DNA from 2 places in the Alteromonas sp. Cnat2-8 genome. Region 1 is predicted to be linked to the other one. Evidence: predicted binding sites of a transcription regulator. Region 1 holds the regulator's gene; the other holds the start of a gene.
What was found. Region 1 encodes FliA, which starts transcription of late flagellar genes. Its sites were predicted from a motif close to CTAAAGNTNNNNNNNNNNNNGCCGATA; they were not measured.
Positions count from the first base shown of each region.

Region 2: a site for FliA is predicted at 1,765-1,791, ahead of MHN00_RS03030 (DUF3530 family protein). Genes of this name have one in related genera too.

Region 1 is NZ_JAKREX010000001.1:178,992-182,408, reverse strand. It holds gene flhF (flagellar biosynthesis protein FlhF) at 1-473, shown strand, start outside; gene MHN00_RS00805 (MinD/ParA family protein) at 479-1,345, shown strand; gene MHN00_RS00800 (RNA polymerase sigma factor FliA) at 1,342-2,073, shown strand; gene cheY (chemotaxis response regulator CheY) at 2,110-2,493, shown strand; gene MHN00_RS00790 (protein phosphatase CheZ) at 2,528-3,283, shown strand; gene MHN00_RS00785 (chemotaxis protein CheA) at 3,296-3,417, shown strand, end outside.
Region 2 is NZ_JAKREX010000001.1:719,371-722,787, forward strand. It holds gene rapA (RNA polymerase-associated protein RapA) at 1-962, shown strand, start outside; gene rluA (bifunctional tRNA pseudouridine(32) synthase/23S rRNA pseudouridine(746) synthase RluA) at 1,012-1,728, shown strand; gene MHN00_RS03030 (DUF3530 family protein) at 1,879-2,766, shown strand; gene MHN00_RS03035 (hypothetical protein) at 2,909-3,232, shown strand; gene MHN00_RS03040 (MFS transporter) at 3,276-3,417, shown strand, end outside.

The sequences.
Region 1 (3,417 bases):
TTGGCTGCACGGTGAGAAAAGCGCAGACTAGTGAAGAACTTGCGGATTTATTATTCCAACTTCGTCATAAGCGACTAGTATTGATTGATACGGCTGGATTTAGTCAAAGAGATAGTCGATTAATTAAACAAATTAAGCAGTTTGATAACGGACAAATGCCAAATGTTAAAAAATATTTGGTAGCGCAAGCAAATACGCAATATCCTGCTTTGCAGAGAATCATTCAAGCGTATGATGATATTGAACTAAGTGGCTGTATTTTCACAAAGTTAGATGAGTGCTACTCTTTAGGAGAGGTGCTTAGTGCAGCGGTTGAATACCAATTACCGGTTAGTTATGTCACCGATGGTCAAAAAGTACCTGAAGACATTAAGATTGCAGAAGCGAAATCTTTGGTTTCCGCTGCTGCAAAGCTTTATAAAAAGTACGGTTTGAATCATACTAGTGGTAACAACGCAATTAAAACAGCATAAGCAGTATGATTGACGACCAAGCGAGTAGCTTAAGAAAAATGAAGCAATCACGGTTAATCAAAGTAATCGCCGTCACCGGTGGCAAAGGTGGCGTAGGTAAAACAAACATTACATTGAACACCGCTATCGCCATGGCGAAGCAAGGTAAACGTGTAATGGTTCTCGATGCGGACCTCGGTCTTGCTAACGTAGACGTTATGTTAGGTTTGCGTGTTGAGAAAAACTTATCCCACGTGCTTTCCGGCGAATGTACACTTGATGAAGTATTAGTGACCGGTCCGCACGGAATAAAGATTGCCCCTGCCACATCAGGCACGCAGTCGATGGCAGAATTGTCGCCAACGCAACACGCTGGCCTAATTCGTGCCTTTAGTGAGCTGCGCTCGCAAATTGACGTGCTTATCGTTGATACAGCGGCAGGTATTTCAGACATGGTGTTGAGCTTTTCAAAAGCCTCACAAGACATCATGGTCGTTGTGTGTGACGAGCCTACTTCATTGACAGATGCGTATGCATTGATAAAAATTCTGAATAGAGAGCACGGTGTTTTCCGCTTCAAAGTTGTGGCTAATATGGTGCGCGACGTGCGAGAAGGCCAAGAGCTATTTAGTAAATTGAGCAAAGTGACAGGGCGTTTTTTAGATGTTGCACTAGAATTAGTGGCGACAGTACCGTTTGACGAGAACATTCGTAAAGCAGTGCGTAAACAAACAGCCATTGTCGATGCTTACCCAGGTTCACCGGCAGCCGTTGCAATAACACAGTTGGCGAGTAAAGCCTTAACATGGCCTATTCCAGCGCAGCCAGGTGGCCATTTAGAGTTTTTCATTGAACAATTAGTTGCAGAAAAAGCCGTAGGAAGTCAGCGTTGAACAGCAAGGCAGCCGCTTATCAACAACAAACCGATAAAGCGCAGTTAGTCGAAAGACATGCGCCATTGGTTAAGCGTATAGCGCATCACTTGATAGCGCGATTGCCGGCTAGTGTTCTTGTAGACGATTTAATTCAATCAGGCATGATTGGATTATTAGAAGCCGCGCGAAACTTTGATGGTTCAAAAGGAGCCAGCTTTGAAACGTTTGCCGGTATTCGCATTCGCGGTGCTATGCTAGATGAAATTCGCAAAGGGGATTGGACACCGCGTTCAGTCCACCGAAATGGTCGAGCGATCACTGAAGCAATTTCGCAAGTAGAAAGCGAAACAGGCCGCGATGCTAGAGATTCTGATATTGCTGATAAGCTTAATGTAAGCTTGCAGGACTATCACCAAATGCTTAATGAAGTAAATGCCGGAAAGCTGGTAGGTATTGAAGATTTAGGTGTGTCAGAAGATGTTATTTCGACAGAGCAAAATCGAGGTAGCGACGCACCACTGGAAGATTTGATGCAAGGCGCTTTCCAAAAAGCGCTTGCCCATGCAATTACGACATTACCTGAAAGAGAAGCGATTGTACTTTCGCTGTATTATGATGAAGAGCTGAACCTAAGAGAAATTGGTGAGGTTCTTGATGTAAGTGAATCGAGAGTCAGTCAAATTCACAGTCAGGCCATGTTAAAACTCAAATCACGAATGAAGTCGTGGCAAGCTGACGAAGAATAGAAATTAATAACAATTAACCCCTCACTGGAGGCTATTTTGGACAAAAGCATGAAAATTCTCGTGGTCGATGATTTTTCTACCATGAGACGTATCATCAAAAACCTACTTAAAGATTTGGGTTTTTCCAACATCCAGGAAGCGGATGACGGAAGTACTGCATTGCCTATGTTGCAGCAAGGTGATTTCGATTTCGTAGTTACCGATTGGAACATGCCTGGAATGCAGGGTATTGACTTGCTTCGCGCGATTAGAGCCGATGACAAGCTCAAGCACCTACCAGTACTTATGGTTACTGCTGAAGCGAAGAAAGAGCAAATTGTTGCCGCCGCGCAAGCAGGTGTTAACGGCTACGTTGTTAAGCCGTTCACTGCAGCAACACTTAAAGAAAAATTAGATAAAATATTCGAACGTTTAGGTTGATCCAGACGCTCACCAGAGAAATGAGGTTTACTGGATGTCAACGAATGTAAACGTTCCAATTTCGTTGGAAGAAGCAAAACAGCTTGTCACCTACCTTGAAGAGGGTGACAACGCTTCAGCCAATGCCCTATTAGAAGCGGCCTCAATGAAAGAAAACGTTGAGTTATTTGCTGAAGTAGGGAAACTGACGCGTCAGCTCCATGACGCGCTGAATAATTTCCAAATAGACGACCGCATTAAAAATCTCGCGACCGATGATATTCCCGATGCACAATCCCGCCTAACCTACGTAATTGAAGAAACTGAAAAAGCTGCTAATACTACTATGGATGCCGTTGAAGCGAGCATGCCTATAGCTGAAATGCTGTCGGCGCGCATCGAAAAGGTAATGCCTGAGTGGAAGAAGCTGATGAATCGCCAAATAGAGTTGGGTGAATTCAAGGCTTTATGCGCAGACTTAGACGAATTGTTGGAAGAAGGTTCGGCACAGTCAGCTAAACTTACACAGTTACTTACAGAAGTATTGATGGCTCAAGGTTATCAAGACTTAACTGGTCAGGTTATTCGCCGCGTTATCGACTTGGTTAAAGAAGTGGAAGACAGCTTAGTTAACATGCTTACCATGTTTGGTGAACGCGACGGTGCAGAACAAACTAAACCATCCAGCGTTAAGGCCGATAAGGTTGATGGTGTAGAGGCAGAAGGCCCTATCATTGATGCCGATAAGCGCGACGACGTCGTGTCAGGCCAAGATGATGTAGATGATCTTCTGTCTAGCTTAGGTTTTTAGGGGAGCGGGCGCATGTCGTTTGATGTTGACGAGGATATATTACAGGACTTTCTAGTTGAGGCTGGAGAGATACTTGAACAATTACAAGAACAGCTCGTTGATCTTGAGAACAATCCTGAAGATGCGGATTTGCT
Region 2 (3,417 bases), 540 kb from region 1:
GTGTATTCGACGACGTTAAGCCTCTGCTTATTGGTGCGTGCTTACACCCTGACGATATGAGCGCGCGTGACGAGCTAGTGAACATGAGTGTTACGCTTAATAGCCAGCTCGTAGCGCAACTAGAAGCCGGTCGCGATCGTCTTCTTGAGCTTAATGCCTCGGGTGAAGGCCGCGTAGAACAACTGCTTGAAGACATTATTACCCTTGATAGCGAACAAGATTTGTCGCGCTTTATGGGTCGCGTATTCGATGCTATTGGTGTTCAGCAGGACGAAAAAGGCAATGACTGCTTTATTCTTATGCCAACTGAATCGATGGTGAGCCAGCTTCCAGGTCTTGACCCAGAAGGCATGACGGTTACTTACAAGCGCCGTGTAGCCACAACGCTAGAAAACGTACAGTTTTTAAGTTGGGATCATCCACTTGTGCATACAGCCATGGACGTAGTACTCACCGACGTACACGGAAAGAGCAGCATGGGCTTCGTTGCCGAGCCGTCTTTGCCAAAAGGCGCTTATTGGGTTGAGGCGTTGTTTGTGCTGCAGGCGCAAGCGCCTAAAGCGCTTCAGTTGGGTCGCTTCTTACCTCAAACGCCCGTGCGAGTGTGTTTAGATGCGCAAGGAAACCCGTCTGAATTAAGCTTCGACGTTAAGCGTAAAATTGGACGTAAGATCTCGGCTCAGCTTCTAAAAGCCTTGCAACAGCCGCTTGAGCTTGCCATTGAAAAGGCGCGTAAGCTTGCCCATCAGCAAGCTAACCAAAAGCAACACGACGCACTTAACAGAATGCACAGCACGCTTAACGAAGAAATACAGCGCTTGCGCGATCTTCAAAAGCGTAACCCAGCAGTACGTGACAGCGAAATTGAGTTTATTGAAACGCAAATGAACGCCCTTGATAAAGTTATTCAGGATGCAGATGTTCAGCTGGACGCCATTCGTATTGTGGTAAATAACCCGTAACCTCGAAAGGTTAAACATTCAAGAGCGACTGTGAAGTAACGAGTACATAATGGCGAACCCAAGTTTTGTTTATAACCCACCGATGACACCTTATCTTGATATTTTGTATCAAGATGAGGACATGGTGGTTGCGCATAAACCTAGCGGGCTATTGAGCGTTCCGGGCAAAGCTTTAGAGCACCGCGACTCGCTGATTAGCCGGGTGAACCGTGTGTACCCCACCGCCACAGTAGTGCATCGCTTAGACATGGCGACTTCGGGTATTTTGGTGCTGGCGCTTAATAAAGATAGCCATCGCCATATCTCGAAACAGTTTGAGTTACGTCAAACTAAAAAGCGCTACTTCGCACGTGTTCATGGGCATGTAGAACAAGACAGCGGAGAGGTTAACCTTCCCCTTATTTGCGACTGGCCAAACAGGCCAAAGCAAATGGTAGACTTCGAGCGCGGTAAAAAAGCCGTAACGCACTTTGACGTCATTGAGCGCACACTGGATGAAAAAGAGCGACCCTATTCTCTCGTTGCCCTTTATCCCATTACCGGTCGCTCTCACCAACTGCGAGTACATATGCTTGCTTTGGGTCACCCTATTTTGGGAGATAGACTCTATGCGCATGAAGAAGCGTTATCCATGGCGCCTCGTTTACAGCTTCATGCTGAAAGCTTGAGTCTTTCGCACCCGACACTTGGGCATTGGCTGCACTTTAATGTCGCCATCCCTTTTAGTCCGTTTTGCCCAAAGCCGCTCTCAGAAAGTTTTGAGTAGCGTTTTAACGCTATTCAACTTTATCAATAGACTCCATTTTAGTTTTAACGCACCCTGCCGATAACCTTCGTATAACGCTTGATGTACGAATTAATTTGATGCTGTCCAAGCTGAATAGATCCAGATTAAGGTAAAGGCAAACCACATTTTATGAAAAGGCACGCTCTCCTTTTAACATTTGCTGTTATTGTTTCGCTATTGCCTATGACAGCTCACTGTGACTTTTTCACAGATGTTAGTCACGCCTATCTGCCTGGAGAAGTGAAACCTTTGATGATTGGAGAAGTTGAATCCCCAATTATTGAAATTGAAGCGCAAACACCATTACCTTTGGGTGTGGCTATCATACTCACAGAGCCTTTTCCCTCTAGCCTTACGCTCGCGCAGGGAAATAGCCTTGCCAACATGCTTGCTGAAAAAGGCTGGAATGTAGTGATAAGTCCGTTTAATTTGCCGGTCAATGTCACGTCCCAGCAGAACCTACCTGCTGAATCTACAAACACCGACATGTCAGACTCTGAAACTACGTCTATGTCAGCCCAAAATATCCACCCCAGAAGTAATCAACTTACGCAGTATCTCAATTTTGAATCAGCAACTTCAGCGCTGAGTTTACAACTCAATGCATTGAATAATTATTTACAAGACAATTCAGGCTACCGTATGGTCATTGCACAAGGCATGCTGGCCACAACTTACTTGTCCGTCGTAGAGCAACAGCCTCAACTTCATCCAGACACTTTCGTAGCCATTTCACCTTTTTGGCCAGAAGAATCAACGAACACATTAGTTATAGATAATATAGCGCAGTCCAGCTTTCCAATATTGGATCTGTCACTAAGTGGATTTAACGACTGGGCGAACAGTACCACGCAAAAGCGAAAAATTAGCGCAAAAAACGCACTAAAGATGCACTATCGACAAATAATTATTCCCAGCAATTTATTAGCCTTTAGTATAAAGGAGTTTCAGAAATCCCCTCATATTCAGATAGTTGCAAATAGCACTATTGGTTGGACTCGCCACCTAGGCTGGTAATTCGATAATTAACCGATTACGCTAAATTAGTATCCAAAACAATTACCTAAATTTAATGGTGTAAATAGCAAGCCTCTGTCCTAAGCAGTAAGATTGTTATGAACTATAATACTTTTAGCAAACATAAACGGTTGAGTTACTTGTGAGTGTTCAAGATTTCGTAGATAACAAAGCAAAGCAGCTGTGTTTCTATTTGAGAGCATTTTGGCAAGGAGAGCTTCCTATCGAGGAGATCGAGCTATTCTTTTGGGATAGTATGGAAGAATGGGGGCAAATTGATTACACCTTAACGCAGCCCTACACACAAAAAGAACGAGTTTTTTGGCATTTACTTCACCAAGTGCACTATTGGAATGAAGATAAGCTAATTAACGACCAGTTTCTTGTAGATGAACTAAATAACTGCGTGAATTTCCTTGAAGGTTTGGGTCATTGCCCACTCGACTGCGTAGGCATTCGTCCATAGTAAAACTTTCACTTCAACGCGTTATTGCTTCTCACTGTGGTTCATGGCTCAATATGCTTTTGTATTCTTGCCTAAGGCCGCAGTTTTGCTCAACGCTTTAAAAACGTTTAACGACAAACGATACCTCAGTATATTTCTTTTCGGCATTTCCAGTGGCTTCCCTTGGATCATGATTGGTTCAGTGC